Regions from separate parts of the Clostridium sp. CM041 genome, predicted to be linked through region 2. Evidence: riboswitches for the same ligand, from Rfam matches in the RefSeq annotation. Region 2 holds a riboswitch; the other holds the start of a gene.

Region 1 (15,082 bases), 1.2 Mb from region 2:
AAAAGGTTATAAAAATACTTAGAAGAGTAGATCATTCTATGATATATGTTCTAATAGCAGGAACATATACTCCTATATGCTTAATCGCTTTAAAAGGCACCATTGGAACCCTCCTTTTTTTTGGCATTTGGATTTTAGCTCTTATAGGAATTGTTTTGAAGATAGTTTGGTTTGATGCCCCTAGATCGCTATACACTGGATTCTATATTTTAATGGGTTGGATTTCTGTCATTGCTATTGTCCCTATTATAAAGGCTATATCCTTAGGTGGATTTATCTGGCTACTAGCCGGTGGGCTCTTTTATACTGTAGGAGCTGTTATATACGCTACTAAACGTCCCAAAATAAACCTAAAGCTTTTTGGATTTCACGAGATATTTCATATTTTTATTATGCTTGGAAGCCTTTGTCATTTTATACTTATGTTTAAGTACATAATGTACATTAACTAAATTTAATATAGTAAGAATTTTAAAAATATAATTCCATAAGTATATTCAAAAAATAAAAGCTCTTTAATATTTTCAAAATATAAAGGGCTTTTATTTTTTGATTTTCAGCTAGCTAAAGTTTGCTACCTATTTTCCTTTTCCATTTAGAAATTCACAATAAGGAGCTATTGGACACACCTCGCAATTAGGTTTCCTAGCTTTACATATTTTTCTGCCATGCCATATAATGTAATGATGAGCATCACTCCACATTTTTTTAGGAATATTTTTCATAAGCTTCTGCTCTACCTCGTAAACGTTCTTTCCTGGGGCAAGCCCTATTCTGTTTGATACTCTAAAAACGTGAGTATCTACAGCAATTGCCGGAATACCAAATGCATTAGATAAAACCACATTAGCAGTTTTTCTCCCAACTCCCGGAAGATCTATTAATTCTTCCATTGTGCTTGGCACTTCTCCATTATATTTTTCTAATATTAATTTTGTAGCTCCCAAAATATTTTTACTCTTATTATTATAAAATCCACAGCTTTTAATTTTTTCACCTAGTTCTAAGTCTGATAAAGCGATCATGGATTCTGGTGTATTATATTTCTTATACAACTTCTTTGTAACAATATTTACTCGATCATCTGTGCACTGTGCTGATAGTATGGTTGATACTAAAAGTTCATAATGCGTTGTAAAATCCAAGCCACACTTTGTCCCCGCATACGTTTCGTTAAGAATTTCAAGCACTGCTTTTATTGTTTTTTTATTCATATAAGTCACCTACTTTTCATTACTCAGCCCCAATTCCTTTAGCTCTTAATTTTTCGAGCATATCAATAGTCATTTTAGGCAAATTATATTCAGCAGTAAATCCCCATTCATCTTTAGCGCAGGTTGAATCCATTGAATTTGGCCATGAATTAGCTATTCCTTGTCTTACTGGATCTACATTATAATCCATAATAAACCCTGGAATATGTTTTTTAATTTCATTAGCTATTTCTTCTGGTTCAAAACTCATAGCCGCAATATTAAATGCATTTCTGTGTATTAATTTTGATGCATCAGCTTCCATTAACTTAATTATTGCATTTATTGCATCTGGCATATACATCATGTCCATTTTTGTCCCGCTGCCAATGAATGAAGTGTATTTACCTGACCTTAATGCTTCATAATATATATCAACAGCATAATCTGTTGTCCCTCCACCTGGAAGAACTTCATAAGAAATTAAACCTGGGAAGCGTACTCCTCTTGTATCAACCCCAAATTTCTTATAGTAATAATCACATAATAATTCTCCTGAAACTTTATTTACACCATACATAGTTGTTGGTCTTTGGATTGTATCCTGAGGAGTATTATCTTTAGGTGTAGATGGTCCAAACGCCCCTATAGAGCTAGGTGTAAAGAACTTGCATTTAAGTTCTCTAGCAACCTCTAAAGCATTTACAAGTCCACCCATATTTATATTCCAAGCGAGTAGTGGTTTTGCTTCAGCTGTTGCTGATAATAAGGCTGCTAAATGAATTAATGAATCTATTTCATATTTTTTGCAAAGCTCAAGCATAGCTTTATGGTCAGTTACATCCAGTATTTCAAAAGGTCCTGAAGTAACTACTTGACTATCCTCAGATTTCCTTAAATCTGTAGCTATTACATTATTACTGCCATAAATTTCTCTCATTTTCATTACGAGTTCAGAACCTATTTGCCCTAATGCCCCTGTTACTAATATTTTTTTCATTTTACACCCTTCCTCTCTATATTAAATAAATATTCCTAATATTTAATATTAATTTAGGTATAACACCTAGTAATTATGTGTTATACCTAAATTAAATCAGCTCCTGCGGAGCTGCATATCCCTTATTTTATTATGTTCATTTCTCTGCCAACTTTTGCATAAGTAGCTAAAGCTTCATCTAACATTTCTTTTGTATGAGCTGCCGTGGGCATATTTCTTACTCTCCCAGTTCCCTTTCTAACTGTTGGAAATACTATCGATTTTGCGTAAACGTCTTCTTCAAAAAGTTTCTTACTAAATTCTTGAGTTTTAACTTCGTCTCCTATTATACATGGAGTAATTGGAGTTTCACTATTTCCAATATTAAAGCCAAGTTCTTTTAAACCATTCTTTAAATAATTTGCATTTTCCCAAAGCCTATCATGTAACTCAGTGCTTTCTGTAAGAATATTAATAGCTTCAATAGCCGCACCTGCAGCTCCTGGAGTTAATGATGTTGAGAATAGGAATGGTCTAGCACGAACCATGAGCCAATCAATTAGATTCTGCGATCCAGCTACATATCCACCTACAACTCCAATAGCCTTTGATAAAGTCCCAATTTGGAAATCTATTTTATCTGACAATCCAAAGTGATGTACAGTGCCTGTCCCTTTTCCAAGGACTCCTGAACCGTGAGCATCATCAACATATGTTATTAAGTCAAACTCTTCTGCTATCTTGACAATTTCCGGAAGTTTCGCAATGTCCCCATCCATAGAGAATACGCCATCAGTAATAACCATTATTTTTTCATATAAACCTGATTCTACTGCCTCTTTTGCCTTATTTCTTAAATCTACCATATCAGAGTGTTCTACTCTTATGATTTTCGCACCAGATAATCTACATCCATCTATTATTGACGCATGATTCAATGAATCTGAAAGAATTGCATCTTTTTTATTCATTACTGATGAAATTGCGCCCATATTACAATTAAACCCTGACTGAAAAGCAATAGCTGCTTCTGTATGTTTAAATTTAGCAAGTTTTTGTTCTAATTCAATATGAATTTCTAAAGTACCATTTATTGTTCTAACAGCACCTGCTCCTGCACCATATTTTTTAGTTGCTTCAATAGTAGCCTCAATCATTCTAGGATTAGTCGCAAGACCTAAATAATTATTTGAAGATAAGTTAATTAATTTTTTATCTCCAATTGTAATAATAGGTCCATTTGAACTCTTTAGGGTATTTATCACATTATATAAACCTTTACTTTTTAAATCTTCTAAATTTTCTTTTAAAAATTTCCCAAGTACTTTACTTCCCATGTAACATACCTCCAACTTTTTATTTTTGAAATTCCCATTATACTCCATGAGAATTTCATATTTAATCATAACCCTATTATATATCATTTAATAGTAAAATACCTTTAATTTATAAAATTAATTCCAATTTAATGTAAAAATGTTTTTATTTATTTTTTATCAAGAAAATCCATCGTAAGGTTTTTTTCTTCATTTTTTTATACTAATGCTACTTTCCTTTCATTTACAATCGGAATATACTCCCCTATACTGCTCTGGTAGCATCACAGCTATACTTGACATTATTTCATGCATAACCCTATCATAATACTCATTTTTATCCTCATCTTGATTTTTACTTGGGAGTAAAACGGGCCCACCAATATTAATATTTACATCTGCATAATTAAATCTTTCTGACGCCATGTCATTGTCATTAATTGATAGTAACTTTTCCGTTCCCCAAATACCTATTGGAACAATTGTTGCCTTTGATAATTTAGCCATTAATATAAGACCCTTCTTACCCTCTATCATTTTTCCATTTCTACTTCTAGTACCCTCTGGAAAAATCATAATGTTATTGCCTTGTTTTAGCGTACTAACAATTTTAGATATAGCTTCCTTATCTGCTGAATTAGGTTTTAACTTTATAGTCTTAGCAACGTGAAAACCTAATTTTGTAAGCTTATTATCTGTTAGCTTTACGCCGGCAACAAAAGTTACATTGTGGTCCTTTAATAACTTATTCATAACTATACCATCTGCATTGCTTAAATGATTGCATATAAAAATTATAGGAGATTTTATATCATTAATTTTCTCTATTCCGTGAGTTTTAATATTTGCGTATTTATTAATATATGAATCAATTAGTTTGTTTGCTATAAAGGATACAACTTTATCAGGCAAAATGTCTATTATTCTTAACACCGCTTTAGAAACCATCACAATTCCACCTTTCATAATAAATAATTATAACATTATTATAATTTTAAAAGCTTTAAAAGTCTATAATAATAATCTCTTATATAAGGCGATGTATCCTTCTCTATAGTTATATTTTTACATTTTTCTGTAATAACCTCATTAATCATTGCATTCCTCTTAAGTATATTTTTACCTCTCCATCCACAAGAAGTTATCTTGTACTTATCTTTAAATAACCGATTATCAATATTCATTAATGCTTGCACGTCGATTCTCTTCATATGTTCATAAGGTTTAAATTCCTCAATAGAGCTAAATTCAATTTCTTTATTAAAGTGACATACTCTCTGACAGGTATCACAACCAAATAGTCTACCATTTAATTTTTCAAACCAAGAATCCTCTATTTCTTTTTTCTGTGTTATGTAGGATAGGCATATATTTGCATCATTATTTATTCCTACTCTCCCTTTGACTATAGAATTTGTAGGGCATGCTGCTAAACACATCTCACAATCACCACATTTTTGCTTAAGTGGCTCGTCTGGCTCTATTTCTAGATCTGTTATTATTTCTCCTAAAAAAACATATGAGCCGTACTTTTCTGTTATCAAAGTATTGTTTTTCCCTATAAATCCCACTCCACTACTGCACGCAATGTATCTTTCCGGAAGCGCATTGCTATCCACAAAGCACATAGCTTTTGCACCAATGCCTTCAATGAATTCGCAAATTTTTTTCATATACTCAGTTGTAACAACATGATAATCTCTACCCATGGTATATTTTGAAAAATGCGTTCTCTGATTAAAATCTAAATCATATAGATATGGAAACGCAATAGAAATTATAGTTTTCCCACTGGGCATATATATAAATGGATTTATTCTATTATCTACAATTTGCTCCTCAAACTCATTTTCTAGCCCTAGTTTTTTTCTTTTCTCAAAATAAGGACTTAGCTCATAGAAAATTCTACATTTGCTAAATCCTATTACATCTAAACCATTTTTTTTACAGAACTTCATTATTTCTTCTTTAATATCCATATTGTCTTTCCCTTTTATATTACCATATCGTTGTACATTTTTTTAGTTTCACCTGCATAATCCATAATTTCTATTATAGTTGAATTCTTTACAAAAATTATTCTAGCAGGAATACCTACAGCAGTTGCCTTAGCTAATACATCTTTTAAAACCACAGCATTGGCACCAATCTTACTACCAGTTCCTATTTTAATTGGCCCCAAAATCTTTGCACCAGCACCCACCACCACATCACTGCCTAAAGTAGGATGCCTTTTTCCTGTATCCTTACCTGTTCCACCTAGTGTAACTCCTTGATACAAGGTCACATTATCCCCAATTTCTGTAGTTTCTCCAATTACTACTCCCGTCCCATGATCTATAAATAATCCTTTTCCTATTTTAGCCCCTGGATGAATTTCTATTCCAGTAAAAAACCTAGCTAATTGAGATATAGATCTAGATATAAAATAGATTTTATGATTATATAATAAATGAGCTATTCTATATATTATTATAGCATGGATAGATGGATATAATAATATTACTTCAACCCAATTCTTAGCTGCTGGATCCTTTTCTAATACATTATTAATTTCGTATCCCAGCAATTTAAACATTTTAAACATATGATAATTCCCTCCTATAGAATTATATTTTGTGAATATGGAAATTCAAATTCTTAGATATAAATTTCCATATATGTTAACCCACAGACTACTTATCTATAGAGTAGAAATAAATATTTTCACCTTGTTAAATAATCTCCTGCGGAGCTGCACCATCTTAGTAGAAGATAAATTAACGACTTCAAAAGGAAAATTATACCCCACTGAAGTTTTCTATTTGTTAGGGTAGTAACTCCCACTTATAGAAGTGGGAGTCTTTCCTTCTGAATTGTCGTTAAAAATTTAATCATAGATTCCCATTGAAATATATTTTTCTCCTCCGTCAGGTGCAACAGTTACAATCTTTCTACCCTTGCCTACTTTACTTGCAATTTTCATAGCTGCTGCGATATTAGCCCCTGCTGAAATCCCTACTAATATGCCTTCTTCTTTAGCTATTCTTTTTGCTATTTCAAATGCCTCTTCATCAGAAATTTTTATTATTTCATCAACTACACTACTATCATAGATATCTGGCACAAAACCTGCTCCTATTCCTTGTATTTTATGAGGTCCAGGCTCCCCTCCTGATAATACGGGTGAGTTTTCTGGTTCAACCGCAACTACTTTAATTCCAAGTTTAACTTCTTTTAATCTTCTTCCTATCCCAGCAATTGTTCCTCCAGTTCCTACTCCAGCTACAAAAATATCTACGTCCTCTACATCTCTAATAATTTCTTCTGCAGTAGTAGCGTAATGTTTTTCTGGATTTGCTAAATTAATAAATTGTTGTGGCATAAAAAAGCTAGAATTCCCCTCTGCTATTTCTTTTGCCTTATTTATAGCACCCTTCATCCCTTTTATCCCATCTGTAAGCACAAGTTGTGCTCCATATGACTTAATCAAATTGCGTCTTTCAACACTCATGCTATCTGGCATAACAATAATTACTTCATACCCTTTAATTCTTCCAATCATAGCCAAAGCTATTCCCATATTTCCACTGGTTGGTTCAACTATAGTAAATCCTTCTTTTAATAGTCCTAGTTTTTCAGCTTTCTCTATCATTCCAAGGGCAGCTCTATCTTTTATACTTCCAGCTGGATTGTATTTTTCTAATTTCACAAAAATATCAGCCATATCACCCTCGACTAATTTATTTAATTTTAGAACCGGTGTTGCTCCTATCATATCTAAAACATTGTTATACATCATAATAATATCCCTCCAATTTAAAATAAGTAATCTACCTTCAAAAGCTATCCATATTTCTGTATTCTTAGTATTTTAAATAAAAATCGTCACGTATATAATTATACTTTTAATATTTCAAAAGTTTTTTGGGTACAAAAAAAACTCCCTCTAATTTAGAGACGAAGTTTTGCTTCGTGGTCCACTCTAAGTTATAATCACTAAATTGATTATAAAGCCACTTTTTCAAGCACAGCGCTATGCTCTATCACTATAACGGGTGAATCCCGATGCAGCCTACCAAAGACACATTCATGTGAATTTTTCGGTGCATAACTCCAAAGGGCACTTCATATAAGTCGACCATAAGAATCCTCTCAGCGTTAGACTCTCTCTCTGTAAATTCTTCTTATATTACTTTCCTTCTTCTAAGTATTTCCTAGTATTTTAGTATGAATTACTTTTCTTTATTATATTCTTAACATTAAAATATGTCAATACTATTTTTTTTGTTTTTATGTCATCATCTTTCATGTTCACATTTACGCAAATAAAAAAAACCATTAAAATAAGCTAACAGTTTTAAATTCACTTATATTGGTAAACCATAAAAGTTTACGTACTAGATGCTAGAATTCTTTATGTATTGCGAAGTGCTAATACCTATGTTATAACTTTGCTTTACCACATTTTCAGAAGAATCATAACCAATAGCTACGCTTCCGCAGGCAAAGACGCCGGCTATACTAGTTTGTGAACTTTCATTTAATTCAATTTTTCCTGTTGATGCATTAATTAGTATTTCTACTTGTTTTGCTAATTCATTGTCTGGATATAAGTTTACAGATAAAAGTAACGCATCACAAGAAATATATTCCTCACTATCTTTGATAACTTCATTATTTTTATTAATCTTTACTAAAGTTATCCCCTCAAGCCGTGTTTTGCCTTTAATATCCGCCACCTTATGTTTTATTTTTAAAGGTATATTAAAATCATTCAGGTAATCAATGAGTTTTTTGTCAGTTGCCTCAATAAAATCTTTACTTTCAACTACAGCTTTAACATTAGCTCCTTCAATTGCTAGCCTACTTGCTACTGTTAATGCAATATCTCCTGTACCCAATATAACTATTTCTTTTCCTGGCATATATCCTTCTATATTTATAAATTTCTGTGCACACCCCACTGTGTATATACCTGCACATCTACTACCTGGCAGATTTAAAAATCCTCTTGGCCTTTCTCTACACCCGGTCGCAATTATTATAGCTTTCGCTCCAATTTTAAAAATTCCATCACACGCATTCACTGCATTAATTTCTTTAGTATTACCTAAATCTAAAACAGTAGTATTTAATTTATATGAAATACCCAATTTATTAACTTTATCTATAAATTTCTGCACAAACTCCGGTCCTGTCAATTCTTCACTAAAAATATTCTTGCCAAATCCATTATGAATACACTGATTTATTGTTCCGCCTAATTGATTTTCTCTTTCTAAAATCAAAATTCTACATTTATAGTGCTCTTTAGCTGAAATAGCTGCTGCAAGGCCTGCTATACCTCCCCCAATTACTACTATGTCATATAGTTGCATTACATACCCTCCAGTTTTTTTCAGATGCCTAACATTAAAATTTAATGATTCATTATAATGCATGTTTAAATAAGTAACGTAAAAACCCGTGAAAATAATTTCACAGGTTTTATTTGGCAGGGGTAGTAGGACTCGAACCTACAACCAATGGTTTTGGAGACCACTACTCTACCAATTGAGCCATACCCCTTTATTAACTTTTAAAATGCAAAAATGTAAAAATGTAAAAATGGCAGGGGTAGTAGGACTCGAACCTACAACCAATGGTTTTGGAGACCACTACTCTACCAATTGAGCCATACCCCTAAAATACATCTGAATTATATCACGTGTTATAAATAAATGCAAGATTTTTTTATATTTTAATCTCTTAGGAAACACTGAGGCCTTTTCTTTTTCTATGTTTTAGGATAAAATATTTAGTGAGGTGAAACTTATGGAATACATAGTAACTACAGTAGACGAAACTTATAAAATAGGCGAACTAATAGGTTCACGTGTAAATTCAGGGGACATAGTTTGCTTAATCGGTGACTTAGGCACTGGCAAAACTCATTTAACAAAAGGAATTGCAAAGGGCTTAGATATAAAAGATCATATCACAAGCCCTACATTTACAATTGTAAATGAATATACAGGTCGCTTGAAATTATATCATTTTGATGTCTACAGGGTAAATGACCCTGACGAAATAGCAGCTATAGGCTTTGATGAATATATATTTAGTGATGGCGTTAGTATTATTGAATGGGCTAATTATATTGAAGAACTGATTCCACCCAATAATTTATCCATTACCATAGAAAAGCTTCCTAGATTGGGAGATGATTTCAGAAAGATTAACATCCGATATTCTGATAAAAGATATGATTATATAAAGGAGATAAAACTATGAAGATTTTAAGTCTGGATTCTGCTACACAATCAGCAACTTGTGCTATCCTTGACGATAACAAAGTTCTTGGTGAAATAACTTTTAATTATAAAAAACAACATTCTCAAATACTTATGCCTATAATTGACGAATTATTAAAAAATACAGGAATAAACCTAAGTGATATTGATGCCTTTGTAGCGTCAAAGGGGCCCGGTTCCTTTACAGGCCTTAGAATAGGGATGGCTACCATTAAGGGATTAAGCCAAGGCTCAAAAAAGCCTTTTGTAACTGTATCTACCTTAGATTCTTTAGCATATAACTTAGCATATACAGATGGAATTATTTGTCCTTTACTAGACGCTTTAAGAGATAATGTTTATACAGCCTTATATACTTTTAATAATTACGAGCTCACCCGCATCAGTGACTATATTAATATTTCCTTAGAAGAATTAATAAATATGCTTAAAGAAAAAAATTGCAATATTACCTTTGTAGGAGATGGAACCTTCAAATTCAAAGAAAAACTTATAGCAAATTTACCTAAAGCCAATTTTGCTCCAGCACATTTAAATTTAGCTAAGGCTTCATCTCTAGGAGAATTAGGACTCAACCTTTTATCTAATGGAACATTCGATGATATATACGCGTCAGTGCCTCTTTACCTTAGGCAGCCCCAAGCTGAGAGGGAGTACGAAGAAAAGATGAGGCAAATAAAAAATGAATAGTGATTTTAAAATTTACCCAATGGACGCATCATCTATTAAATCCATACTCAATATTAGCGAGTTAAGCTTTCCAATTTCATGGAGCTACGAATCACTCCAAAGTGAACTAAATAATAAGTTCGCTAAATATGTTGTGCTAAAAAAGGGTACTTCTATAGTAGGTTATGGAGGAATGTGGATAATTATAGATGAAGCGCATATTACTAATGTTGCAGTTCACCCTGAGGCTCGTGGTTATGGCGGCGGCGACATCATCGTGGAAGCCTTATTTAAAATTTGTAGGAAACTAAAAGTTACAGCGATAACCTTAGAGGTTAGAAGTTCAAATTTTATTGCTATAAACTTATATGAAAAGTATGGCTTTGAAAATGAAGGCATTAGACGCCATTATTATGAAGATAACGGCGAAGATGCGGTAATTATGTGGAATCGACATCTATAGTAGATAGCATAGAAAGACTAGCTCTTGCCAGTCTTTTTTTTACATTTTATACTAAATATTTAGCAATCATGCGAATAAAATGGTATAATGTGGGTGAACCATTTAAAATATATTAGAGTAAGGGGTAAAATTTATGACCAAAAAAATTATATTAGCACTATTTTTTGCATTACTATTAGTTGGATGCAATTCCTTAGCTAACCCGACTTCCAGTAAAAGCACAATAATTTCAGATGATTCTCAGATCAAATCAGCCAAAACGGTAGATAATTCATCTAACGTCCCGCACTTATCAACAACGTCTAAAGATTCAATTGTTAGAACTTTTGATAAAGCTGAAGGTGTGTCAAAAAAAATACCAATACTGATGTATCATCATCTACTAAAGAAAAAAGAAAACACATTTACAAATAATGGCGTAGTATTAAACCTTGAAAATTTTCAGCAACAAATGGACTACTTATACAATAATAAATATACTACAATAAATCTAGCAGAATTAGAACAGTGGCTATTAGGTGGTATAGAACTACCCAAGAAATCAGTATGCATAACATTTGATGACGGATATTTAAGCAGCTACATTTATGCCTATCCTATTTTGAAGAAATATAATTTTAAAGCCGCACAATTTTTAATTACATCTTATGTCAAGGATAATAATGCTGAATTTAACCCTAAAACACAACAATTCTTAAGTTGGAAAAACATTTCTGAAACTACCGATGTATTTGAATATTCAAATCATACCCATAATTTACATAAAACAGAGAATAACAAGGGTTATTTAATTACAAAACCTTTAGATTATGTAAAAAAAGATTTAATAAAAAATACAGAACTAACCGGTAGCCATTATCTTTCTTATCCTTATGGACACCATAATGATGATGTATTAAACCTTCTGCCTAAAATAGGAATACGAATGGCTGTTACTGTTAATAACGGAAGCGTAAAGAGAGGAGATTCTTTGCTAGAGCTAAATAGATATGGAATATATCCTAAAACATCCATATCTACATTTAAAAGCATGGTTAATTGTGAATGGTGAATAATAAAGCTAAAGGATGGCTTCCGCATTGTGCAGAAGTCATCCTTTAGTTTGTTAATACCTTTTTTTAAATCTTTGAAATTAGTACATATTTGTATACAGTCTTTTTTATATTTTTTGTTCTCTACTTTTGTATTCTCTCTCCATGTTCTCTTTATGAAGTATAGGCGAAACACTCTTATATAAAGCTAAAGTCATTGCTGTTAATACCAGTCCTTTAAGTAAATTAAAAGGAATAATTGACCAAATGATAAAAGAATTTAAATCGACAATGTTATGATTTATTTTTGATCCCATTTCTATAACGGTAGCTACTGGAAATCCTAATACTTTTTCGTATAAAGGTAAAACAATAAAATAGTTTAATATCCCTGCAAAAATCGACATACAAATTACTCCTATTAATAATCCAGTAATAGCTCCACCTTTACTTTTGCGAGCCTTGTAAATATATCCAGACACTAATACTAAACATGAACCCACTAGAAAATTTGCTACTTCTCCAACGAAGGCTGTTTTAGTAGCTAGCATTCCATGTAATATATTTTTAAAGAGTTCAATAACTACTCCCGCTATTGGTCCTAATGCAAAGGCCCCTAAAAGCGCTGGCAGGTCGCTGATGTCAATTTTTAAGAAATCAGGGAAAATCGGTATCGGTAACTCAATGTACATCAAAAGAAAAGCCATAACAGATAAAAGTGAAATTTTGATTAGTTTAACAAGTTTTTCGTCTCTCATTTTTAGTGCCCCCTAATTAACTATATCTCCTAGGGATGGATATAATATAAGCCCTGACATAGTACTATGCCAGGGCGAATTTATATATATATATATCACATCTTCTTTTATCCAGACTATACTGTCGGCTTCGGAATCAAATCATCACCCAAGGGTGCTGTCTTAACGACTTCAGAAGGAAAACTACCTTCTAAAATGTCGTTAAACCGAATCAGCCTTACGGCTCGCGGGCTTTACCGCCGGTGGGGAAATTAGCCCCGCCCTGAAGATTATTAAATTTTATTTTATAATTTAATTATATATAAATACAGTAAAATAAGCAACATATTAATTAATTATTTTTCATTGATAATGATATTCTTTTTCTTTTCTCATCAACTTCTATCACACTAACCTCTACTATATCGCCAACCTTAACCACATCCAATGGATGCTTTACAAATTTATCTGATAACTGGCTTATATGCACTAATCCATCTTGATGAACTCCAATATCAACAAAAGCTCCAAAGTCAGACACATTTCTAACAGTACCCATAAGTTTCATTCCCGGTTTAAGGTGGGACATTTGTACCACACCCGTTTTTAATATCGGCTTCGGTAGTTCTTCTCTTGGATCTCTCCCAGGCTTTTTAATTTCTTTAATAATATCTCTAAGAGTTGGAACCCCTATTTCCAATATTTGTGCAAGCTCATCTATATTAATATCTTTTAGCCTATCATCCAAATCTTTAAAGTTTAAAGTTTTAAGATCTTCTTTTGTATACCTTAAGAAATCCAATAGTTTTTTAGTAGCATTATACGTTTCTGGATGAATTGAGGTGTTATCTAAAAATTCATTACTCTCCATAACCCTTAAAAATCCTGCACATTGCTCATATGCTTTTGCCCCTAATCTTTTCACTTTTAATAATTCTTTTCTAGTTTTGAACTTACCATTTTCTTCTCTATACACTACAATGTTTTGAGCGATAGCAACATTTATCCCTGATATATAAGCTAATAAAGAGGGTGTTGCAATATTAAGATCTACACCAACTGCATTAACACAATCTTCAACTACTCCTTTTAAGGATTCATCGAGTTTTTTAGCTGCTACATCATGTTGGTATTGTCCAACTCCAATAGCTTTCGGGTCAATTTTCACAAGCTCCACTAATGGGTCTTGAAGTCTTCGCCCTATAGAAATAGCTCCTCTAATAGATACATCTATATCTGGATATTCTTTAGATGCAAGCTCTGACGCTGAATACACTGAGGCGCCTGCTTCCGAGACTATAACATAGTACAAATCTTTTGAACATTCATCCTTAAGTTCTTTAATTATCTGTGCTAAAATCTCTTCAGATTCACGACTAGCAGTCCCATTACCGAGTGACACTACTTCTACATTATGCTTAATTACCAATTTTTTAATAATATCTATAGATTTTTGAATACCGTCCTTACTGCCCGCAGTAGCGTATACTGTAGCTATATCTAAAAGCTTACCAGTATCATCTAGCACCGCTATTTTGCACCCTGTTCTAAATCCAGGATCAAATCCAAGAACTACCTTTCCTTTTATAGGGGACTGCATTAAGAGTGCCTTTAAATTAGCTTTAAATATTTCAATAGCGCTAGTTTCACCCTTTTCTGTGAGTTCGGCCCTTATTTCCCTCTCAATTGAAGGGAATATAAGTCTTTTTACAGAATCACCTATACTTAACTCTATATACTTATCAGTTTCATTGTTCCCTTTTAAACATTTAGTTCTTAAGTACTGGGTAATCTTATCGTTATCGGCTTTGATTTTCACAGAAAGTATCTTACTATTTTCGCCTCTATTTATAGCAAGAATTCTATGCGGCGGAATAGATTTAACCCCTTCTTTATACTCATAATACATTTCAAATGGAGTAGTATCATCAGAGCTACCTTTAGTTTCAACGTTTCCTTGATTATGTACTAACGCTCTAATCCACTTTCTGTAATCAGCTTCATCAGAAATCATTTCACTAATAATATCCCCAGCACCTTGAAGTGCGTGCGAAGTACTATTCACTGCCTTTTCTTCACTTAAGAATTTCTCTGCATACTCATTTATATCACCCTTAAACTCGCCGCATACAATAATTTCAGCTAACGGTTTAAGCCCTTTTTCTATTGCAATGATAGCTCTAGTTCTTTTCTTAGGCTTAAAAGGTCTGTATATATCCTCTATTTCTGTCAATGTCTCGCTTTTTTTTATTGACTCCTCAATTTCCGCTGTTAGTTTTTCTTGTTCACCGATAAGACGTACTACATCTGTTTTTCGTTCTTCTAAGTTCCTAAGATATATAAGCCTCTCTGTAAAGTTTCTAAGGATTATATCATCAAGTCCCCCAGTTCTCTCTTTTCTATATCTAGCTATAAAAGG
Region 2 (15,082 bases):
TCTATCACCTTTAATATAGTAGTTGCCCTCTCTGCAGCTGATATTCCTGTAGTGGTAGTTACAGCATCAATAGAAACAGAAAATGCTGTTCCATGCACATCAGTATTATTTACCACCATCTGATTTATATTTAACTTATCTAATCTATCTTTAACTATAGGCATGCATATAAGTCCACGTGCATACTTAGCCATAAAATTTATGTTTTCCTGAGTAGCTTTCTCGGCTGCTATAATTAAATCTCCTTCATTTTCCCTATCTTCATCATCTACCACAACAACCATTTTTCCATTTTTAATATCTTCTAAAGCTTCTTCAATAGTATTAAATTTATACATTTTTCCACCCCTTAATTATCACTCTGTGCTGTAATCATCACTTTTGGTGATGTAATATTATTTGCTGTATCTACAACTGATTGCTTATACAAATCCATTTTTTTCGAGAAAATCCATACCAATAGATTTCTTTTTTTCTGGAGCTTCACCATATTTAAGCAGTTTTTCAATATACTTCGCCATCATATCACTTTCAAGGTTAACCTCGTCACCTACCTTTTTACTAATTAGAGTAGTTTCACCTCTTGTATGAGGTATAATTGATACTTTGAAAATGTTTTCATCAACATATGCTACAGTTAAACTAATACCGTCAATTGCTATCGATCCTTTATGTACAATATACTTTAATATATCCACTGTAGTTTCTACAGACACCCAGGTGGCATTTTCTTCGATGCAAAAATCTACAATAGTTCCTATTCCGTCAATATGTCCACTTACTATATGGCCTCCTAACCTATCACTAGCCATTAATGCCCTTTCCAAATTGACATGAGAACCAGATTTCAATTTCCCTAAATTACTACTTCTTATAGTCTCCGCCATTACATCTACACTGAAGCTATTTTTATAAAATTCTGTTACGGTAAGGCACACTCCATTTGTGCTAATACTGTCACCAATCTTTATTCCACATATAACCTTTGTAGCTTTTATGGTAATTCTCGCAGACCTCGCACCTTTCTCTATAGACTTTATTTCTCCAATTTCCTCAATTAACCCTGTAAACATCTATTCACGTACCCTTCTATCATAATGTCCTCGTTAAATCTAGTTACTTCAGTATCCGTAAGCAATATAGCATCACTTACATGTTCTATTCCCTGTCCTCCTACTGGAGTCTTACCTGTTGTTCCACCGAATATTTTCGGGGAAATAAAATTAATAACCTTATCAACGATGCCTTCTTCTAATGCAGCATAATTTAGAGTACTGCCACCCTCAATCAAAATACTATCTATCCCCATGTCACCTAGTACTCTCATTAAATAGTTTAAATTCACTCGGTTATTTTTACTTGGCGTTACAATAACTTGTGCACCTTTTTGTTTAATAGCTTCAATTTTAGTCTCTTTTGCAAATTTTGTAGTAACGACAATAGTTTTTGTTTTTTCATCACATTTTAACACCTTTGCATTTATTGGTGTTTTTGCTGTGCTATCTATAATTATCCTTATTGGGTTTTTGCTAATTATGCCTTCTCTTCTTGTAGTAAGTTCTGGATCATCACTTAGGACAGTTCCAATTCCCACCATAATTCCAGTTACCATATGCCTTAATTCATGCACATACGCTCTAGATTTTTCATTACTTATCCACTTTGACTCACCAATAGAAGTTGATATTTTTCCGTCTATTGTCATAGCAGTTTTCATGATGCAAAATGGTTTTTTGTGAGTTATGTATTTTATAAATATTTCATTTGTTTTCTTTATTTCAGTTTCCATTATGCCCGTAGTTACTTCTATGCCACTACTTCTTAGAATTTCTATTCCCTTCCCTGCAACTAATGGGTTAGGGTCTATCATTCCAATTACCACTTTAGATATTTTATTTTGCACTATAGCATCAGCGCAAGGTGGCGTTTTACCATAGTGTGCGCAAGGCTCTAAAGTTACATACATTGTTGCGCCTTCTACATTTTCTTTGGCATTTTTAAAAGCATTTACTTCTGCATGTGGTCCACCAAAATATTCATGATACCCCTCACCGATTATCCTATTATCTTTTACAATAACAGCACCAACCAATGGATTAGGATTTACAAGCCCCACTGCTTTTTTAGATAATTCAAGTGCTCTTCTCATATAATAATTATCCAATTTATCACCCCTAATTCTATAATTCTGGTGCCAATCTTCATAAATATTTCTCTCTTAGTATGCATAACTTTGATCAAATAAAATCATATATGTGGCTAAAATAATAAAAGCCCTGAAAACAAAGTTTTCAGGGCTTAATAAGCTAATTATATATCTAGTCAAATCATCACCTATCGGTGCTGTTAAATCATCACCTATCGGTGCTGTTCACTAAATATATTCACAATAAAATATAAAAGCAGTATTAACTATCTTTCATAGTTAATAAATGAAAATCTCCTATATTTATCATTATTCTCCTTCTCTCATCCAGACTTTACTGTCGGCCCTGGAATTAAACCAGATCTACCTTTCGGCTCGCGGGCTATACCGCCGGTTGGGAATTTAACCCTACCCTGAAGGATCTATTAAATTTTCAACTTAAGAATACCACTTTGTTATTTTAATGTCAAGCGAATCCTATAAATATAAACAATTAATCAAAATATTAGCTATAAACACTTTTAGATGATTTATTTATTTTTTTTATTTCTTGTTTCATTATTTTTAATATTTACATCATTCGTATGCATATCTTTGTCATTATCAGTTCTCTTAATTCCTACTGAAGATAATTGCTCATTAGTAAGTTTCTGCTTTATACTCATTTAAAACACTCCCCTTTCTTAATTTATATTTTCCACTGGAAGAGAGATTTATACTACTATGATTTTCCCATCTATTCTAAAAAATTTATAAATTTTTATCTTGTAATGATTTTATATTTATATATAAGTTAATTAATCTTTAATTTACCACTTTACATAACTAACGTAATAAAGTAATATTGTATTTATAGAATTCATAAAGGAGTGTTAATAATGAAAATTAAATTTAACTTACTAATTGTGGCGATACTTTCAACCGCTATTTTATCTGGCTGCGGAAACACCCCCACAGCTGATAATTCTTTAAAAGATATACAAGACAAAAAAGAACTAATAGTTGGTCTTGATGATAACTTTCCACCAATGGGATTTAGAGATAAAAGTGGTGAAATTGTAGGCTTTGACATTGATATGGCAAAAGAAGTAGGCAAGCGAATGGGCGTAAAAGTAACCTTTAAACCAGTAGAATGGGACGGAATTATATTAAGTCTAAACAATAAAGATATTGATGCTATATGGAATGGATTAACAATAACAGATAAGAGAAAAGAACAAATTGCTTTTTCTAAAGTATACCTTCAAAATAAGCAAATAATTATTGTAAAGAACAAGTCAACTATTTCTAAAAAAAGCGATTTAACTGATAAAATTGTAGGCCTGCAACTGGGTAGCAGCAGTGAAGCTGCACTTGCTAAAGATTCACTACTTACTAACTCACTAAAGGAGGCCAAGAAATATTCAAACAATACAGAAGCGCTACTCGATTTAAACGCTGGTCGTATTGATGCTGTTATAGTGGATGAGGTAGTTGGAAGATACTATGCTAGTAAAAAACCTGGTGATTATAAAGTTATTAATGAAAATCTAGGAGTAGAAGATTATGGGGTAGGTATAAGAAAAACTGATACAAGCCTTACTGCAGAAATAAATAAACAACTAGATGAAATACAAAATGATGGAACTGCCAATACTATATCAAAGAAATGGTTCGGCAAAGATATAATCAAATAATAATTATGAATTTTTTCTGAAGGAGTGTTAGATTTGGCTAATTTTATAGACATTACAACTTATATTTTAAAAGGGAGCCTCTTTACTATTGAATTGTATTTTGCGACAATAATCTTTTGTTTGCCTCTTGGAATAATAGGCGCACTAATCAAAGTCTCAAATTTAAAAATACTTAGTAAGATTGTGGACCTCTATACTTGGTTATTTCGCGGAACACCCTTACTTCTCCAACTGTTTTTTACATATTTCGGGTTACCTATTATCGGCATTAAATTTTCTCCTTTTACTGCAGCCGCTCTTACCTTTTCTTTGAATTACGGAGCTTATTTTACAGAAATATTCAGATCCGGTATTCAATCTATAGATAAAGGCCAATACGAGGCCGCTAAAGTCTTAGGCATGAATTATAGACAAACTATGTCAAAAATAATACTGCCCCAAGCCTTTAAACGGATAATTCCACCAACTTGTAATGAGGCGATTACTCTAATAAAAGATACCGCTTTAGTAGCTGCAATTGGATTACAAGATTTACTAAGAGCTGCTAGGGAAATTGTAACTAGAGATTTTACAATCGCTCCTTTTTTTATTGCCGCAATAATATATTTAATCTTTACTTCTCTTATTGTGTTGGCTTTTAAAAAGCTTGAAAAAAAATATTCAATTTACGAATAAAGAACAATATGATAAATAAAGGATGGTGCTACTATGGATTTACTCAAGATATGTAAAATAAATAAAAGTTATGATAAAACCCAGGTTTTAAAGAATGTATCTTTAAGTTTGAAAAAAGGCGAGGTAATATCAATTATCGGTCCTTCTGGCTCTGGGAAAAGCACTCTGCTTAGGTGCATAAGTGGTCTTGAGCATATGGATAATGGACTCATTGAATTTAATGGCGTAACTATTGCAGAATCTAAAAAGAAAATTAATAATATTGAATCAGTTAATGCTACTAAAAAAATAGGTATGGTTTTTCAAAACTTCAATTTATTCCCTCATAAAACCGTTCTTGAGAATATAATTGAAGCTCCTATTATAGTAAATAATATAGATAAGAAAGATGCTATAGACATTGCAGAAAAATTACTTTTAAAAGTGGATTTATTAGATAAAATAAATTCTTATCCTTGTACTCTCTCTGGTGGACAAAAGCAAAGAATTGCAATTGCTAGATGTCTTGCAATGAATCCAGAATTAATTCTTTTTGATGAACCAACTTCTGCATTAGACCCTGAACTAGTCAGCGAAGTGTTAAAGGTCATTAAATCTCTTGCCATTGATAAAATATCACTCATAGTAGTTACCCATGAAATGCAATTTGCAAGAGAAATATCAGATAGAATTATTTTCATGGAAAATGGAGAAATACTAGCGAACTCCACTCCTGAATTACTATTTTTTAATTCTAACCATGCCAGGGTAAAACAATTTTTAAACCTTGCATAGCTATGAAATCAGACCTTTATAAAAATTATAAAAAAATCAACTATAGGAATGACACTTTTTCCATGGCTTCTATGTCTTAATTCACAAACCAATTAATTATTAAATCACATTTTTCTAACATGTATTATATAATATTTAGAATTAATATATAAAAAGGAGCATTACTGATCACAATTTCAATTAAATCTAAATACAATAAATTTTTGGCATCTTGGGGAATAATAAATTTTTATGGCCCCCTAACTTCAAGAAAATCAACATTTAAGGAAATTAATAACCACAATAACAAACAAAAACACCCAATCAAAATATCCGATATAAGCATGATTAGAGGGTTTAATTAATATAAGATAGAAATGAAGATACTGATGTTATATGGAATGGATTAACAATAACAGATAATAGAAAATAAAAAACAGGAATTATTATCTACATGTTAACACTCTAGATAATAATTCCTACATTCACTTATTTATTATGCTACTTAACATTTAATAATTAAATTAAGGGCTTGGTCTAAATCTGCAATAATATCCTCAACATTTTCAAGGCCTACTGCCAATCTTATTAAACCGTCACTTATACCAGCTTCTAATCTTTCTTCTGGTGAATATGGCGAATGAGTCATTGAAGCAGGATGTTCAATTAAAGTTTCAGCATCTCCTAAACTAACAGCTATACTACAAAGCTTAGTGGAATTTATAACCTTTTTACCTTCTTCAATTCCACCCTTTATTACAAAAGCAATAATCCCGCCTGGCAGATCCATTTGTTTTTTTGCTAATTCATATTGAGGAAAACTTTTAAGTCCTGGGTAATATACGTTTTCTACTGCTGGATGGGCTTCTAAAAATTCAGCTACAGCCATTGCATTTTTGCAATGTCTTTCCATTCTTATTTCTAGTGTTTTCATTCCTCTTATAATCAAAAATGCATCAAAAGGACTTAAACTAGCTCCAGTCATATCCTTTACACCAAATAATCTAACTCCGTCAATAAATTCTTTAGATCCAACAGCAAAACCAGAAATTACGTCACCATGCCCATTTATAAATTTAGTTCCAGAGTGTACCACAACGTCTGCACCTATTTCTAATGGTCTTTGTATGTATGGAGTGCTAAATGTATTATCCACTATAACCATACAATTTTCTTGTGCGTGGGCAATCTTTGATATTTCCTCAATATCTGTTATAAGCAATGTTGGATTTGCAGGTGTTTCTAAGAAAATAACTTTTGTATTTTCTTTCATAGCATTTCTAACATTTTCTGGATTTGAAACATCAACAAAAGTAACTTCAACACCATATCTAGAAATACCATGAGCCAAAAATGCATGAGTACAGCCATAAAGCGTTTGTGCTGCAACTATATGATCTCCAGCCTTTAATGCTGTCCACATAGTTGAAGATATAGCTCCTATTCCTGATGCCATAGACATACACGCTTCTCCACCTTCAAGCATGGCCAATTTTTCTTCTAAAACAGTATTAGTAGGGTTCCCAAGTCTTGTATAAATATAGCCATCTTCCGTTCCTGCAAATCTATTTCCACCTTGCTGTGCTGAATCAAAAACAAAAGTAGCTGTTTGATGTATTGGAGTAGCCAATGCACCATATTGATCCTTCTTATTTCCTCCATGTATAGCTTTAGTTGCAAATCCACTATTACGTAAATGTTCTCTATCCATTACAATTCCCCCTAATATAATTTTTTCTTGCTTTATAAATATATAAGCAACTATCCTGCTATTTATTACTAAAATATTCTTTTAATTATTATGTTAAATTTTTACTATAGCCAACATAAACATAACTGAATTATACTAAAAAGCATAAATCCAACAGTACCTCAATTGTAAATAGAACAGGTTGCTTTTAGATTTACAATTGAGTTGTAAAATATGAATAATATCTTACTCCTGTGTTAACAAATAATATAAATGTAGCTTTTAATTGTAGATTTTGATATAATATTAGCTGATGCTTATGACTTAATTGGAATTTTATACATTAACTATCGAATGAATATTAATGTTCAATGTAATATAGAAAGGATGATTAAATTAACATGCTTTATTATTTAGCAACTTCTATGAATTTGGGATGGAATCAATTTTATATTGCTGTTTCAAAATCTTCTGACCCTGAATTACAGATTTTAATAACCCTATTGGTTTTTATTATATTATATCTTTGGAACAATAAATTGGAAGCCATTTGCTGTGTATTTAATATTGGAATTACTGGCTTTACCAATTTGATGCTTAAAAACACTGTACAACGATCTAGACCCATGGGAGTAAGATTAGTTGAAGCTGATGGCTATAGTTTTCCTAGCGGCCATTCTTCGATTTCTACAGCTATTGGTATTGTTCTTATTTACTTTATACTTAATCGAATGAAGAATAAAAAAGTTGCCTATCTACTTAGCTGTTTTATATTCGCATATTTAATTCTTGTAGGAGTTAGTAGGGTTTATGTGGGTGTTCACTATCCAACAGATGTGCTTGGTGGATGGTTTATCGCTATACTATGGTCTTTCATTAGTCTTGCAGCTTATAGGTTTTGTATGAACAAAGGCCTAAACGAGTATTTAGATAAACATTTCACTATTAAACTTAATATTTTTAAACATAAACCAAAATCTAATTAGTTTTACTATACTATAAAGCCCTAATTATTCATAATTGAATAATTAGGGCTTTACCTTTAAATATTTTTTATTATTCTGTATAACTTTCCCATATTTTTTATAAATAGAAATCTTTAAATTAGTATTCTCGCAGGCTCTAGTGCATGGATCTCATATGTGGTTTTATATTCAATATTTATTGGTGAATTCTTAATCTATAATAAAACTATATTTGCCATTAATTTGAGCTTAATGATACTAGCCTTAATATTAATATGTTATCTATTAATAAACACTAAAAAGCAATACAGTTCATAACAAGCATAAAAAAACATTAGATAATGTATATTACTTATCCAATGTTTTTTATGTTAAAATTTATTTTTAATTAAAGTTATAATATTATTTATCTAAACCCTTAGCTATAACCTCTTTAACCTCTGTTTTTATATGCTCTGCTCTTGGTCCAAATATTGCTTGAATGCTGTCACCAACTTCAAGAACTCCCGCAGCTCCTAATTTCTTAAGTTCTGCCTTATCAACATTTTTAGCATCTACAACACTTACACGTAAGCGAGTAATGCAAGCATCTAAATTTGTTATATTTTCTTTTCCACCTAATGCTTTTAATACTAATATTGCATGTTCTTGACCATTAAGATTAGTTTTTGTAGTACTTGCTTTTTCTTCTTCATCTACTTCACGACCTGGAGTTTTAAGATTCCATTTTCTTATAGCAAAACGGAATCCGAAGTAGTAAAGTGCTGCTAATACTAATCCTACTGGGATTACTAACCACCAAGCTGTTCTATTTGGAACTACACCAAATAGCAAGTAATCTATAAGTCCACCTGAAAATGTCATTCCTATTTTAACATTTAAAAGCTGCATTGTCATAAATGATAATCCTGCAAATACACAGTGGATTCCGAACAATATTGGTGCTACGAATAAGAATGAGAATTCAATTGGTTCTGTAATACCTGTTAGGAAAGAAGTTAAAGCCGCAGACACCATAATACCAGTTACAAATACCTTCTTTTCAGGTTTTGCTTCATGAATCATTGCAAGTGCTGCTGCTGGAAGCCCAAACATCATAAATGGGAATTTACCGGCCATAAATGTACCTGCTGTAAATGATACTCCATCTTTTAACTGAGCCATAAAAATAGCTTGATCTCCGTTAACTACTTGACCAGCTTTGTTAATATACTCACCAAATTGATACCAAAATGGGTTATAGAAAATGTGATGTAATCCAAATGGAATTAATGATCTTTCTATTACTCCGAATATTAACGCTGCTGCTGTTGGATTCGCCTCAATCATACTTTTTGAGAAAACATTTAAACCATGTTGAATTGGAGGCCATACAAAACTCATTGCAATACCTATTCCAATTGCAGCTACTGCTGTAGCTATAGGTACAAATCTCTTACCTGCAAAGAATCCGAGATAAGAAGGTAACTCAATGTTGTAATATTTTTTATATAATTGTGCAGCTACAATACCTATTATAATACCGCCAAATACGCCTGTTGAAAGTGATGGAATTCCTAATACGCTTGCAAACTCTGGATGTGCTCTACCTATTAATTCTGGAGTAACACCAGCAACAATACCTAAAGTTTTGTTCATTATTAAGAACCCAACTATTGCTGCAAGTCCTGCAACTCCTTCACCCTCGGCTAGACCTACTGCAACCCCTACTGCAAATAATAATGCAAGATTACCAAAAATAACATCGCCAGACTGTTCCATAATTTTAGCTACTAATTGGAACCAACCAGCATTAAATATCGGAGCATTTACTAAAAATTGTTCACTTTGAAACATATTACCAAATCCAAGCAGTAACCCTGCAGCTGGTAATAGCGCTACTGGTAGCATTAAAGCTTTTCCTACCTTTTGTAAAACACCAAAAGCTTTTTTCATTTATATTCCCCTTTCTTTTGTGGCATGTAGCAAAAACAAAAAACATGAGCAAAGTCGTTATAATATTATAGCTTCACCTAAATGTAGCTATAATATTATAACAACTTTTGCTCATGCCTGATTGTATCAGTAACACGCAATTTTAATTATTAAATTAGTTTTCAGTGTAAACTTTTACATGATGATTCACACTCATTCTACCTTATATATACATGATATCATGCATTATTAATTTTTTCAACATTTTTCAACATTTTTTAATATTTTAATGAAAAAATAAGCTTTTACTGTCCTTTAATGTCCTCTGATCAAGTTACAACAATTTTATATAAACTAAAAATAAGCTAACAAAGTGATAAATCATTTTGTTAACTTATTTTTTGCAATTACATCTTTAGTTTTTTATATTACATTTTATTTAACTGTGTTTCCATTTTGATTCTTTTTCTGAGTTTTATCTTTAGTATCCTTAGAACCTGATTTTTTCTCTGTACCTTTTTTAGCTATGTTAATCACCCCTTCAATATGTGTTTATTATATTATTATTAACACTTTATTTAATTTAATACACATGATTGATTAACTAACATAAATATATTTATTTATAAATTTCCATATCCAAAATAGCCTTCTCAACTAGACTATCAATATCTAAAACTGATTCAGATTTAATTATCTCAATTAACCTTGGTTTTGTTTTTGGATGTTTAGGAACAAAAATTGTACAACAATCCTCATAAGGCAAAATAGAGGTTTCATAAGTTTCTATTTTTCTTGACACATCTATAATATCTATTTTATCCATAGCGATCAGTGGTCTAAACACTGGTCTATCAGAAACATCATCACTTACTACAAGTCCCTCCATAGTTTGACTAGCTACCTGCCCTATGCTTTCTCCTGTAGTTACTGAATTTATGCCATATTTTTCGGCTAGAGCACACGCAAGCCTCATCATAAATCTTCTCATAATTATTGTTAATTCGTCTTCTCTACACTTTTCTATAATTTGCATTTGGATTTCAGTAAAAGGTACAACATACAAAGTCAATTTACCGGTGTATTCTTTTAAAATACTAGTTAATTGCTTTACCTTATCCTTTGCTCTTTCACTAGTATACGGATGGCTATGATAATAAACTGCATGAAGTTCTACCCCACGTCTTGCCATCATGTAGCCTGCAACAGGTGAGTCTATACCTCCTGATAACATAAGCATAGTACTACCATTCATTCCATAAGGTAATCCACCCACTGCCTTTATTCTCTTAGCATAAATGTATGCCATATTTCTTATTTCAACATTTATTGTACACTCCGGATTATGTACATCTACACTTACGTCTTCGTTATTTTGTAATATATAACCCCCTACTTTTCGACTTACGTCCATAGATCCTGGGCTAAATTTTTTGTTTGCTCTATTAGTTTCTACTTTAAAAGTTTTAGCGGCGCTTTCTATCATGTCTAAAAGTGCTTGCTTTTCAATACTCTCCATAGAAGCTTCAACCTGTGTAACTACGCAAACCTCCATTACTCCAAAAACATTTTTAACCTTCTCTATAATTCCCTCCATCATTTCTGAGTATATAAACCATCTTCCTTGATCCTCAACAAATTCGTAATTTAAGTCTCTTATAGCATTTTTTATATTGTCTTTAAGTTTTTTTTCGAATTTACCTCTGTTGAGCCCTTTTAAAAAGATTTCTGGTGCAAATTTTACTAAAATTAATTTTCTCATCTTTTGACACTCCTTCTGTGATTCATTATCTTTTGTTCATCTTTCTTAAAAACTTTAGTGATTTATTTAATTCGATTATAACATAGTCTATTTCATCCTTATTATTGCACTCTGAAAAACTAAACCGTATAGTTCCACCTTGCTCCTCTAAACTTCTTCCAAGTGCCTTTAATATTTCACTACTTTTATGATTTTTAGAAGAACATGCTGAACCTGTAGAAACATATATCCCTTTTGCTTCTAATGCATGAAGTAATACTTCTCCTTTAATCCCTTTAAATGAAACACTTAATATATACGGTGTGAAATACTCTTCTAGTTTGCTATTAATTATAACATCATCTAACTTAGACAGTTTTTCTATAAAATATTTCTTTACCTCTAAAACACTGTTAAAATTCTCATGTTGATTTTTGCAGCTAGTCTGTACTGCAGTTCCAAATCCCACAATTCCAGCAAGATTTTCTGTACCAGATCTTAAATTTCTTTCTTGTCCTCCACCATTTATTAAGCTACCTGGTATAAGTCCTTTCCGTATATATGCAAATCCAATTCCGCGTGGTCCATGTATTTTATGTGCACTAGTAGATAGTAAATCAATATTACACTTTTGTACATCAATAGGAATCTTTCCGTAACTTTGTACTGCATCCACATGAAATTTAGCCCTACTACTTTTCTCTTTAATTCGTTTTCCTATAAGCTCAATATCCTGCACTACACCTACTTCGTTATTAACGTGCATTACGCTAACAATTTGAGTATTCTTATCTATACTGTCTATAAGATTTTCTATATCAATTCTACCACTTTCATCTACATCAATATAAGTAACCTTTATTCCTAAATCTTCTAACGCCTTAAATGTGTCTAATACACTTGGATGCTCTATTTTGGTAGTTATTATATTTGAAGATGTTTTAGCAAACCCCTTTATAAGAAAATTATTACTTTCACTTCCTCCTGATGTAAATATTATTTCCTCACTGCTAGCATTTATGCTACTCGCAATATTTACCCTTATCTCCCTAAGTTTTTGCTCTGCCTTAAACCCCAAACTATGTGCTGAAGATGGATTACCATAATAATTTCTCATAGTACTACATACATCCTCAATAACTGCTTCATAAGGCTTAGTAGTTGCACTGTTATCTAAATATATTTCCATGTTTTTATCTCTCTCCTCTAAATATCGTTAAAGAATCCACTAACTGTATATATTAATTCTTACTATTTCACTCTGTTTTATTTAATTATAAATATGTTAATTATTAATGTCAATAAATAAAAAAATATCCTGTAAAGAGTGAACCTGATATGGAGCTGATGATTATAGAATGGTTTAAGAAAAAAATTGAATCATCACATATTGCGACATAACATATAGGTTAATGCTTACTTTTATGGTAAAATAAATTTATTGGAATATATAATTTATCAACTGACATTTGAGTAATTTCACTAAATTTAAATCGCGTAACCTTAGTATTACACTACAAATTGAAGGAGTGATAACCATGAAAAATACTGACAAAAAAAAGAGTATCCTCGCCGATATGTCTTTGCTTTTAGTTGCAATTTTTTGGGGCGGTGGGTTTATAGCTGTAAAAGGTGCTTTAGATAGTCTTACACCTTTTTATATTATGGCAATGCGTTTTAGTATTTCCACAATAATTATGCTTTTAATTTTCAGAAAGAAGGTTAAACTTATTACTAAAAATGAACTTAAGGTTGGAACTTTGGTTGGACTTCTCTTGTTTTTAGGCTTTGCTGCTCAAACTATTGGTATGAAATATACAACTGCTGGTAAAAATGCTTTTTTAACTGGAACTAATGTAGTTATTGTGCCCTTCCTTTATTGGGTAATTAGCAAAAAAAAGCCAGATACATATTCATTAATATCTGCATTTTTGTGTTTTGTTGGGATAGGAATGCTAACCTTAGATGGAGGTATACGTATTGGGCTAGGTGATGGTTTAACTCTACTATGTGCAGTATTTTTTGCAGCTCATATAGTTTCTGTTGGATTTTTCACTGAAAAAGTTGATGCTATATCACTTGTAATAATACAGTTAGGTGCCGCTGCAGTATTTTCAATTATAGCCGCTTTAATTTATGAACCAATGCCACAATCATTAAATTCAGATACAATATTTGCAATTGGTTATTTAGCGATTTTCAGCACAATGATTTCATTTATCATACAAAATGTAGCACAGAAATATACCACTTCTACTCATGCTGCTATTATCTTATGTTTAGAATCTGTTTTCGGTTCTATTTTATCTGTTGTAATGCTTAATGAGATATTTACATCAAAAATGATTTTAGGATGTTTAACTATATTTATCGCAATTATTACAACAGAAACTAAATTGAATTTCTTAAAAATGAAGAAAATATCCGCTACTCCATAAAACAAATATAAAGAACTCATGGGAAAATCATTGCCCATGAGTTCTTTATATTTCAATAATATGATATTTAAATGCATTTATAAGAGTGGTGGTGTTATAAATCATTTTTCTATCACCTTTCCCATAGTCCAAATGCTGATGAGCGTAAAAAAAATATTTCGGAGAGTATTTATTTAAAATATCGATAAATACTTCAAATCCCTGATGACAAAGATCCTTTCCATCCCCCATACCTTTTGCAGGTGAATGTGTGACTAATATATCAAACCCCTTATTCTTCCATAAACACAATTTTAATTTCGAAACTCTTTTTTGCATTTCCTTTTGAGAATATTGAAAAGGGCCTTTATTATAGTCAATAGATCCTCCAAGGCCTAGTATTCTAATATTTTTATATACTATTATCTTATCATCAATAGGGATACATCCAGCTGGCGGCTTTTCTAAATATGCTATATCATGATTACCGTTAACATAAAATACAGGTGCTTTAATCATATTCGCTAGATATTCTAAATAATCTGCTTTTAAATCTCCACATGAAATTACCATCTGAATTTCTTTAAACCTTTCACAATCAAAATGATCCCAAATGTAACTATCTTCTATATCTGAAACTAATAGAACTTTAACTTTAATCACCTACTTATCTTCTGATTATTTACTCCTCCACCGGAAGTTTTCCTACAACATTGTCTACAAACCAGTCCATATATAACATATCCTCGTAGTTTCCTATATCACCATCATTTATCCTAAGTTGACCTTTTGTATCGTGCACCGGACCAGTAAAAGTGTGGAATCTGTTTTCAATAATTAATTCGCGCATTATAACTACTAATTTTTGAGTTTGAATTGGTACATTATGTTTTGAATATATAATATCCACAAGTCCCGAGTCCATCCCCCACCAAAAACTTACTCGTTTAGATTCAGTACTAAAAATACCTTTAAAACTACCATTTACTATATTTCTAAGTATTTTCTCATAAAACTGTCCCCAATCCCATGTAATTAAAGCATAGTTCACTTCCGGTATCCATTTACCCTCTTTTTCACTATACTTTAGTGAATATAGTCCAAA

What was found. Region 2 has a riboswitch for FMN ahead of ribD (bifunctional diaminohydroxyphosphoribosylaminopyrimidine deaminase/5-amino-6-(5-phosphoribosylamino)uracil reductase RibD). Riboswitches for the same ligand answer to the same signal wherever they lie in the genome.
Region 1: linked by a shared signal. The riboswitch ahead of ACWJJT_RS09550 (ECF transporter S component) and the one ahead of ribD (bifunctional diaminohydroxyphosphoribosylaminopyrimidine deaminase/5-amino-6-(5-phosphoribosylamino)uracil reductase RibD) in region 2 are both predicted to bind FMN.

Annotation. Positions count from the first base shown of each region.
Region 1 is NZ_CM143648.1:2,029,517-2,044,598, forward strand. Features, by position in the region: gene trhA (PAQR family membrane homeostasis protein TrhA) at 1-452, shown strand, start outside; gene nth (endonuclease III) at 579-1,214, opposite strand; gene ACWJJT_RS09485 (L-threonine 3-dehydrogenase) at 1,234-2,193, opposite strand; gene ACWJJT_RS09490 (glycine C-acetyltransferase) at 2,316-3,509, opposite strand; gene ACWJJT_RS09495 (lysophospholipid acyltransferase family protein) at 3,729-4,436, opposite strand; gene queG (tRNA epoxyqueuosine(34) reductase QueG) at 4,475-5,467, opposite strand; gene epsC (serine O-acetyltransferase EpsC) at 5,482-6,075, opposite strand; gene cysK (cysteine synthase A) at 6,358-7,269, opposite strand; gene ACWJJT_RS09515 (NAD(P)/FAD-dependent oxidoreductase) at 7,868-8,848, opposite strand; tRNA gene ACWJJT_RS09520 (tRNA-Trp) at 8,963-9,038, opposite strand; tRNA gene ACWJJT_RS09525 (tRNA-Trp) at 9,079-9,154, opposite strand; gene tsaE (tRNA (adenosine(37)-N6)-threonylcarbamoyltransferase complex ATPase subunit type 1 TsaE) at 9,285-9,743, shown strand; gene tsaB (tRNA (adenosine(37)-N6)-threonylcarbamoyltransferase complex dimerization subunit type 1 TsaB) at 9,740-10,453, shown strand; gene rimI (ribosomal protein S18-alanine N-acetyltransferase) at 10,446-10,895, shown strand; gene ACWJJT_RS09545 (polysaccharide deacetylase family protein) at 11,029-11,946, shown strand; gene ACWJJT_RS09550 (ECF transporter S component) at 12,055-12,684, opposite strand; FMN riboswitch at 12,780-12,958, opposite strand; gene ACWJJT_RS09555 (Tex family protein) at 13,016-15,082, opposite strand, start outside.
Region 2 is NZ_CM143648.1:3,218,261-3,233,342, reverse strand. Features, by position in the region: gene ACWJJT_RS15240 (bifunctional 3,4-dihydroxy-2-butanone-4-phosphate synthase/GTP cyclohydrolase II) at 1-338, opposite strand, end outside; gene ACWJJT_RS15235 (riboflavin synthase) at 423-1,073, opposite strand; gene ribD (bifunctional diaminohydroxyphosphoribosylaminopyrimidine deaminase/5-amino-6-(5-phosphoribosylamino)uracil reductase RibD) at 1,058-2,164, opposite strand; FMN riboswitch at 2,458-2,571, opposite strand; gene ACWJJT_RS15225 (hypothetical protein) at 2,677-2,811, opposite strand; gene ACWJJT_RS15220 (amino acid ABC transporter substrate-binding protein) at 3,025-3,822, shown strand; gene ACWJJT_RS15215 (amino acid ABC transporter permease) at 3,856-4,497, shown strand; gene ACWJJT_RS15210 (amino acid ABC transporter ATP-binding protein) at 4,531-5,271, shown strand; gene megL (methionine gamma-lyase) at 5,756-6,961, opposite strand; gene ACWJJT_RS15200 (phosphatase PAP2 family protein) at 7,342-7,926, shown strand; gene ptsG (glucose-specific PTS transporter subunit IIBC) at 8,308-9,840, opposite strand; gene thiI (tRNA uracil 4-sulfurtransferase ThiI) at 10,439-11,581, opposite strand; gene ACWJJT_RS15185 (cysteine desulfurase family protein) at 11,607-12,749, opposite strand; gene ACWJJT_RS15180 (DMT family transporter) at 13,099-13,998, shown strand; gene ACWJJT_RS15175 (metallophosphoesterase family protein) at 14,044-14,640, opposite strand; gene ACWJJT_RS15170 (BMP family ABC transporter substrate-binding protein) at 14,660-15,082, opposite strand, start outside.